DNA from 2 places in the Actinoplanes sp. NPDC049668 genome. Region 1 is predicted to be linked to the other one. Evidence: riboswitches for the same ligand, from Rfam matches in the RefSeq annotation. Region 1 holds a riboswitch; the other holds the start of a gene.
What was found. Region 1 has a riboswitch for S-adenosylmethionine ahead of ACIBSW_RS33895 (aminotransferase class V-fold PLP-dependent enzyme). Riboswitches for the same ligand answer to the same signal wherever they lie in the genome.
Positions count from the first base shown of each region.

Region 2: linked by a shared signal. The riboswitch ahead of thrC (threonine synthase) and the one ahead of ACIBSW_RS33895 (aminotransferase class V-fold PLP-dependent enzyme) in region 1 are both predicted to bind S-adenosylmethionine.

Region 1 is NZ_JBITLR010000009.1:109,618-114,018, reverse strand. It holds gene ACIBSW_RS33910 (MetQ/NlpA family ABC transporter substrate-binding protein) at 1-645, opposite strand, end outside; gene ACIBSW_RS33905 (methionine ABC transporter permease) at 668-1,267, opposite strand; gene ACIBSW_RS33900 (ATP-binding cassette domain-containing protein) at 1,321-2,304, opposite strand; SAM riboswitch class IV at 2,436-2,552, shown strand; gene ACIBSW_RS33895 (aminotransferase class V-fold PLP-dependent enzyme) at 2,584-3,873, shown strand; gene ACIBSW_RS33890 (TylF/MycF/NovP-related O-methyltransferase) at 3,942-4,401, shown strand, end outside.
Region 2 is NZ_JBITLR010000001.1:1,174,367-1,178,767, reverse strand. It holds gene ACIBSW_RS05540 (carbohydrate-binding domain-containing protein) at 1-368, opposite strand, end outside; gene ACIBSW_RS05535 (VTC domain-containing protein) at 370-1,191, opposite strand; gene ACIBSW_RS05530 (DUF4956 domain-containing protein) at 1,188-1,790, opposite strand; SAM riboswitch class I at 2,019-2,156, shown strand; gene thrC (threonine synthase) at 2,169-3,449, shown strand; gene ACIBSW_RS05520 (hypothetical protein) at 3,658-4,092, opposite strand; gene ACIBSW_RS05515 (GNAT family N-acetyltransferase) at 4,106-4,401, opposite strand, start outside.

The DNA.
Region 1 (4,401 bases):
CGGGCTCAGGCCGGTCTCGATCGCGTAGTTGCCGTTGATCACCGAGGCCGCGGTGTCCTCGAGGCTGCGCGGCAGCTGGGCCGCCTCGAGGGCCTTGAACTCGAGGTTCTTCGGGTTGGTCGCGATGTCCTTCTCGGTCGCCTTGACGCCGACGCCGTCCTTGAGCGTGATGAGGCCGTTCTTCGCGAGCAGGTTCAGCGCGCGGCCGGAGTTGGACGGGTCGTTGGGGATGGCGATCACGCCGCCGGCCGGGATCTCGGCGAGCGTCTTGAACTTCTTGGAGTAGAGGCCGAGCGGCTCGATGTGCACCGGCTTGAGCGCGGTGAACTTGTAGCCCTTCGCCGCTACCTCCTCCTCCAGGTACGGGACGTGCTGGAAGTAGTTGGCGTCGATCTGCTTCTCCCGCAGCGCGACGTTGGGCTGGATGTAGTCGTTGAACTCGACCACCTCGAGCTTGAGGCCCTCGGCCGCGGCCAGGTTGTCCTTGACGTAGTTCAGGATCTCGGCGTGCGGTACCGGGCTGACGCCGACCTTCAGGGTGTCCTGCGCGGTGGATCCGGAGTCGGAGCCGGAGTCGCCGCACGCGGCGAGGGCGAGGACGAGCCCGGTGGCGGCGAGGGCGGCGGCGATCGAGCGGCGGCGCATGAGTGGTGCCTTTCGGTAGGGGTTATCGGTGTGACAGGCGCCGGACGAGGACGTCGCCCAGCGTCTGGATGGCTTGCACGAACACGACGAGGACCACGACCGTCGCGATCATGACCTCGGTCTCGAAGCGCTGGTAGCCGTACCGGATGGCGAGGTCGCCCAGGCCGCCGCCGCCGACCACGCCAGCCATGGCGGAGTAGCCGACCAGCGCGACGACGGTGATGGTGAGGCCGGCGACCAGGCCCGGGCGGGCCTCGCGGAGCAGGACCTTGCCGACGACCTGGCGCCGGGACGCGCCCATGGCGACCGCGGCCGAGACGACGTCGCCGGGCACCTCGCGGATCGCCGTCTCGACGATGCGCGCGTAGAACGGGATGGCGCCGATGGTCAGCGGCACGATCGCCGCGGTGGTGCCGATGGTGGTGCCGACCACCGCGCGGGTGAACGGGATGACCGCGACCAGCAGGATGATGAACGGCAGCGACCGGCCGACGTTGACGATCAGGCCGAGCAGCGCGTTGAGCGGCGGCGCGGCGAGCAGCCCACCGCGGTCGGTCAGCACCAGCAGGATGCCGAGCAGCAGGCCGCCGACGGCGGTGAGCAGGGCGGCCCAGCCGACCATCCAGGCCGTCTCGCGCAGCCCGGCCCAGAGCAACTCGTTCAGCTCCGGCCAGGTCACGCGGCCACCTCCGCCAGGGCGCCCCGCTCGCGCAGGTGCCGCAGCGCCGCGGCGTTGTCGTCCGCGGTGCCGGGCAGCGCGATCCGCAGGCGCCCCGCGCGGGTCGCCGCGAGGCTCTGCACGGCGCCGTCGAGGATGCGCACGTCGAGGTCGAGGGCGCGGGCGAGCCCGGCCAGGATCGGCTCGTCGGCCGGCTCGCCGCTGACCGTGACGTCGACGACGGTCTCGCCCGGCCGGTGCCGCACCGGCGGCAGCGGGAAGAGGTCGCGGGCGAGCTCGGAGCCGGGGCGGCCCAGCAGGTCGGCGACCGGGCCGGACTCGACGAGGCGGCCCTCGCGCATGACCGCCGCCGAGTGGCAGATCCGCTTGACCACGTCCATCTCGTGGGTGATCAGCAGGATGGTCAGGCCGAGCCGCCGGTTCAGGTCGAGCAGCAGGTCGAGGATCGATCCGGTGGTCTCCGGGTCGAGGGCGGAGGTCGCCTCGTCGGAGAGCAGGACCTGCGGCCCGGCGGCGAGCGCGCGGGCGATGCCGACGCGCTGCTTCTGGCCGCCGGAGAGCTGCGCCGGGTACGCGGTGGCGCGCTCGGCGAGCCCGACGAGCTCGAGCAGCTCGGCCACCCGGCGGGCCCGGTCGGCGCGCGACATGCCGGTCACCTCGAGCGGGAACGCCACGTTGCCGGCGGCCGTCCGCGACGAGAGCAGCGCGAAGTGCTGGTGCACCATGCCGACCCGGCGGCGGGCCGCCCGCAGCGGCCGCTCGCGCAGCGCCGTCAGGTCGACGCCGTCGACGACGACCGTTCCGGCGTCGGGCCGTTCCAGCAGGTTGACGCAGCGCAGCAGGGTGCTCTTGCCGGCGCCGCTCTGGCCGAGCACGCCGAAGATCTCGCCCTGCCGGACGCCGAGATCGACGCCGTCGACGGCGACGACGTCGCGCCGCCGCGAGTGGTAGGTCTTGCGGAGACCCTCGATCTGAATCACGGATACTCCGTCGAATCCTATAAAGCCGATAGGTATGCGAGGAGGAAAGCTAGTCCGTCGACGCGGCCCGGGCCAACCGGCTGTAACGATCATCACCGCCCGGTACGGCCGAACCTGATACGGTGCGGACTGGTCATGAGTGCCAGCGCAAAGCCCCGGCTTGCTGGCCGGCAACCCTTGTGTTCGCGATGGGGTGCTCCGGGTGAGGACCGGGCCTGCGTCGACAACGACGCGGGCAAGCGCGGGCCCCGTGGGGTCCCCGACCTCGCGGAGGCGCACATGTCCCTGTTGCCACAGCACACGCCGCAGCACACCGAGCTCGATGTCATCGGCGCCGGGCTCACCGTCCGGCTGCCGGGCGGGGACACCGTCGGTTTCGCCCACCTCGACTACGCCGCGTCGGCGCCCTGCGTCCGCGCCGCGGCCGACGCCGTCGAGGGTCTGCTGCCCTGGTACGGCAGCGTCCACCGGGGCGCGGGCGTCCGGTCCCGCACCTCGACGTGTGAGTACGAACGCGCCCGCGACATCGTGGCCGGCTTCGTCGGCGCGCGACCGGGCGACACCGTGGTCTTCACCCGCAACACCACCGACGCACTCAACCTGCTCGCCCGCTGCCTGCCGGCGGGCGTCACCACGATCGTCTTCGACGGCGAGCACCACGCGAACCTGCTGCCCTGGCCCGCGCCGCTGCGGCTGGCGACACCGTCGAGCCCGGACGCCGCCGTCGAGGCCGTGGAGCGGGCGCTGCGGTCGCTGCGCGGTCCGGCGCTGCTCGCCGTCACCGGCGCGAGCAACGTGACCGGCGAGGTCTGGCCGGTCCGGCGCCTGGCCGACGTCGCACACCGGTACGGCGCCCGCGTCGTGGTCGACGCCGCGCAGCTCGCGCCGCACTCCCCTGTCGACCTCGCCGCCCTCGGCGCCGACTATCTGGCCCTGTCCGGCCACAAGCTGTACGCGCCCTTCGGCGCGGGCGTGCTGGCGGGCCGCGCCGACTGGCTGGACGCGGCGGCGCCCTACCTGCGCGGCGGCGGTGCCAGCTCGTCGGTCGGCGCCGCCGGCGAGGTCACCTGGGCCACCGGGCCCGCCCGGCACGAGGGCGGCACGCCGAACCTGCTCGGCGCGGTATCCCTGGCGGCGGTCTGCGCGGCGCTGGGCCGCGCCGACCGGGCCGCGCTGCACGAGCGGGAGCAGAGCCTGCTGGCCCGGCTGCGCGGCGGCCTGGCCGGGCTGCCCGGCGTCGCCGAGGTCAGCGTCTTCGGCGCCGCGCAGCCCCGGGTGGGCATCGTGTCGCTCGCGCTGCCCGGCGGCGACGCCGCGGCGGTCGCCGAGCGGCTCGCCGAGGAGCACGGCATCGGGGTGCGGGCCGGCCAGTTCTGCGCGCACCCGCTCACCCGCCGCCTCACCGGCGCCGCCGCCGTGGCCGGCTGCGACACCGCGGCGGCCCTCCTACGGGTGAGTTTCGGGCTGGGCACCACCGACGGCGACATCGACCGGTTCGTGACCGCCATCGCCGGGTTGACGTCGGGCGACGCCGGCCGGCAGCTCGTCGGCGGGCGCGCCGGACGATAGCGGCCGGGCCGAACCAACTTGCTTCAATCTCTCGAGCGGCCGGGTAAGTCTCGACTACGATCCCGCACATGCCGTGGAAACAGCAGATCAACAAGGCACTGACCCGGACCGTCGGATACCGGATCGTCCGGACGGAGGCCAAGCAGGCGTCACCCCCGAAGAAGAAGGCCGCGAAGCCCGGGTTCCCCGCGGACTACGACGAGATGGCGCGGCCCATCATGGCCGCCGCCCGGCCGTACTCGATGACCCGGCGGGAGAAGCAGTACGCCCTCTACCTCGCCACCCGCTACGTGGTGAAGCACGACATCCCGGGTGCCATTGTGGAGTGTGGAGTGTGGCGCGGCGGCAGCATGCACGTGGTCGCCCGCACGCTGGCCGCGATCGGGGACACCTCGCGCGACCTGTACCTCTTCGACACCTTCGAGGGCATGACCCCACCGACCGAGAAGGACGTCACCAACGGCGGGCGGCCGGTCGCCGAGCTGCTGAGCGCCCAGCCGAAGACCGCACGGATCTGGGCCGTGGCCA
Region 2 (4,401 bases), on a different contig from region 1:
GTCACGCCGTTGAGGATCAGGCGCACGATCCCGGTGCCGGCGCTGTTCACGACGATCCTGCCGTTGGTGAGCGACCCGGTGAACCGGTACGTGCCCGCGGCGGTGACCGTGACGGTGCTTCCGCTGATCGAGACGCCGCTCGCGCTGGACGTGGCGCCGGAGCCGGTCAGCGTCACCGCGGCGACGCTCTGCTCGCTCCAGGTGTGGTCGGCGGGCTCGTCGTGGTCGACCGCGTTGGCGGCCAGCGCCTGCGCCGCAGCGGGGCCCGCGGCCAGGGCCTGTGCCGCAGCGGGCGCGGCCCGGCACGGTGCCGGCGCGACGGCCAGGGTGCCGGCCACGGCGGCGATCAGGAGGGGGGATCGGTGCATCTCACGTCCTTCGGTCGGCGGCCGGCGCGGAGCCGGCCGGTGCTGCGGGATGGAAGTGGCGGCGCAGCAGGCGGCGCCACGGCGCGGACGGCAGGCCGGGTCGCAGGGCGGCGAGGCCGGTCGCGTACTTGGAGATGGACGCCGGGCGGTGACCCCGGGCCCAGAGCAGGCGGTCGACCTCGCAGGCCGCGGCCCGCGTCTTGGTCTCGACGACGGCCAGCGCGGGCAGGCTCAGCCCGGCCCGGCCGACATCGGCCCAGGACAGGTCGACGTCGATGGTCACCCGGCTCTGCGAGGCCGGGAGATAGAGGGTGCTGCGCAGGTAGTGGGTGGTCAGCACCGGCCCGAAGGACAGCCCGGCGATGCCGCCGAGCTCCGCGAGGACGGCCTCGACGAACCAGCGGCCGGGTGCGAGGTCGCCCTGCTGCCGCTGCTCGTACGCCAGCCGGGTCTTGACCGTGCCGCCGCGCACGCCCTCGGTCTTGACCTCGAGCCAACACCCTCCGGAGTCGAGGTAGGTCCGCGTCCGGATCTTGAACCGGCGGCGCCGGCGCAGCGCGGTGAGCCGGAAGCAGAGCAGGTCGGCGGTGTCGAAATAGACGGAGCCGTAGCGAAAGAGCCGGATGCCGTCGATGTCGAGGATCCGGGCGTCTCGGCCGATGGCCGGCAGCAGCCGGGCCAGGTCGTCGAGCGCGAGCACGTACTTGCGGTCCCGCCTGACCTGCAACTCGGCCTGCGCGGTGAGCTCGTCGAGCCCGATCGGCCCCAGCCCCGCCAGCCCGTCCAGCCGGTCGCCGACGGTCCGGGCGGGTGTCGTGGTCACCTGTGCGTTCCCGCCGTCGCGGCCTCGCGGCCGGTGGCGCCGGCGGGCGCCGCGCCGGGCGTGCGGGAGTAGCGGACCTCGACCGCCGTGGTCTCGTTGACCAGGTCCACCCGCTCGACCGAGACGGCGTGCACCCGCGCGCCGAGCAGCTGCTCGAGCTTCGCGACCAGGGCCACCTCGTCGGTGATCGCCGAGTCGAGGACGAGGACCTGGCGCCGGTAGCCGCGGAACAGCCGCGGGTGGTCCCCGAGGTACATGACGGCGAGGATCAGCGCCATCATCCCGGGCGCGAGCCAGGCCGAGCCTCCGCCGAGCGGGCCGAGGATGCCCAGGGCCAGCGCGGAGAAGTAGTAGGCGACCTCGTGCTGGTCCAGCTCGGTCGAGCGCAGCCGGATGATCGAGAGCACGCCGAAGAGCCCGAGCCCGAGCCCGGCCCCGACGGTGCTCGAGCTGAGCGAGCCGGCGACGGCCAGCACCCCGACGTTGACACCGAGGTACGCGACGACGAGATCGCGGCGGCGGTGCCGTGGGAAGTAGAGCCCGAAGACGAGCAGACAGACCGCAACGAGGTCGATCGCGAACAGAGCTAGCCGAGGCATGACGGGGCCCTTCCCTCAAGGCTTTCCGAGTGGCGACCAGGTGAACGGTCGGCAACAGATCCATGACTTTCAATGGAGACTAGGGTCCCGGCCCGGGAACCAACCTCAGAGAATGCTGTGAATCAATCGACCGGCATCTATCGCGAGGGAAGGACGTCGCTCACACCTCGGGACGGTCGGCTCCGATTTCGCCGCCCGCGTCGTAAGGTGTTGGAAACACAACTGAATACCTCATCCAGAGGGGCTGAGGGAACGGCCCGATGACGCCCCGGCAACCACCGCGCATGTCTCGATGACGAGGCCGCGTGCGGCAGGTGCTAATTCCGTCCCCATGTGCGTCGCACGACGCCCGGGGAAAGATGAGAGGAAGGCCTCATTATGACGTCGGCCGTCGACGCCCCCAGCAAGTCCCTCAGCCCCGCCCGCGCCCTCGTCTGCCGCGGCTGCGGCGCCGAATTCCCGCTCGTCGCGCAGCACGCCTGTTACGAGTGTTTCGGCCCCCTCGAGGTCGCCTACGACCCCGCCGCCCTCGCCAAGGTCACCCGCGAGCAGATCGAGGCCGGCCCGCAGAACATCTGGCGCTACGCCGCCCTGCTTCCCACCGGGCAGGATCCCGCCGGCCGGGTCACCCTCGACCCCGGCCTGACCCCGCTGGTCGCCGCCGCCGCCCTGGCCGCCGAGGTCGGCCTGCGCGCGCCGCTCTGGGTCAAGGACGACTCCGCCAACCCGACGCACTCCTTCAAGGACCGGGTCGTCTCCGTCGCGCTCACCGCCGCCCGCGAGCTGGGCTTCACCCGGTTCGCCTGCGCCTCGACCGGCAACCTGGCCAACTCCGTCGCCGCGCACGCCGCCCGCGCCGGGGTGCCCTCCATCGTCTTCATCCCCGGCGACCTCGAGCAGGGCAAGGTCATCACCACCGCCGTCTACGGCGGCGACCTGGTCGCGATCGACGGCTCCTATGACGACGTCAACCGGCTCTGCGGCGAGCTCGTCGAGACCGACGAGTTCGAGGACACCGCCTTCGTCAACGTGAACGTGCGGCCGTTCTACGCCGAGGGTTCGAAGACTCTGGGTTACGAGGTCGCCGAGCAGCTCGGCTGGCGCATCCCCGCACAGGTGGTCGTGCCGATGGCCAGCGGCGAGCTGCTCACCAAGATTGACAAGGCCTTCACCGAGCTCGTGGAGATCGGCCTGGTCGAGGCGCCCGAGGGCGGCTGGACCGTCTTCGGTGCACAGTCGGCCGGCTGCAACCCCATCGCCACGGCCCTGCACAACGGCACCGACCAGATCATCCCGGTCAAGCCGACCGGCATCGCGAAGTCGCTCAACATCGGCGACCCGGCCGCCGGCGCGTACGCGATCGAGGCCGTGACCCGCACCGGCGGCTGGATGGACTACGCCGGCGACGACGAGATCCGCGACGCCATCCAGCTGCTCGCCCGCACCACCGGCGTCTTCGCCGAGACCGCCGGCGGGGTCACCGTCGCGGTGCTCCGCAAGCTCGTCGCGAGCGGCCGGCTGGACCCCGACAAGGAGACCGTCGTCTTCAACACCGGCGAGGGACTGAAGACTCTGGACGCCGTCGCCGGGCAGGTCGGACCCACTCACCGGATCAAGCCGTCGCTGCGCGGCGCCCGCGACGCCGGCCTCCTCGGATAACTCAGAGTAGTCAAACATCTGCCCAACGTTGAGAATTCCTTCCCCTGAGGACTTGCGGAAGGATCCCAGGGTCGGCAGGATGCTCTACGCGGGAGGACGTGACGCCGTACGTGGCCCCACCTTTGAGCTTGGCGACAATCTCCTAGGGGCCCAACGACCCAGTGCCGGAGGCGCTGTGCGTCCGTCCTCCCGACCAAATTCTCCCGCCTCAGCGCCTCAGTCGCCGTAGGCCCGGCCGCAGCGGCGCCTCGCGGTAACCGCCCAGTGCCAGCCCGGCATGCCGCTCGAACGCGTTGCGCGTGCCGGCCGTTCCGGTCATCGCCCAGGAGTAGCCGCAGCAGGCCCAGTACGCGGGCCAGAACAGCGGGCCGAACACGGCGTACTGCCCGGCGTGCCGGGTCTCGTGCGCGAGCAGGCCGGCCCGGCTCTCGTGCAGCAGCCAGTCGGCCGTGCGCCGGGTGATGATCACCGAGCCGACCGTGAAGCAGGTCGCGGGCGGCATCTTTCGGCGGTAGCCCTCCGCGATCAGGATCCCGCCCGGCCCGCGGCGGATCCTGGTGCCGCAGAGTACGGCGAGCCCGAGGCCGACCAGCGTGGTGCCGTTCACCGCGGTGAGCGCGGTCCGGACCGTTGCCCAGCCCACCTCGTCACCGGCCTCAGGCCCGGCGGCGCATCTGCAGCTCGGTCAGGGCCGGGATGACCGGGTGCGGCACCCGCTTCCCGCCGTCCACGAAACCGAGCCGCTCGTACGCCCGGACGGCCCGGTCGTTGCCGACCACCACCTCGAGCATCAGCTCGTTCCGCCCGATCGAGGCCGACCACTGCGCGACCGCCTCGATCAACTCGGCGAGCATGCCGCTGCCGCGGTGCGCCGGTGTGACGTAGACCGCGAAGATCACCGTCGCGTCCGGCTCCTCGGGCAGCACCGTGCCGCCGGCGTGGCCGATCAGCC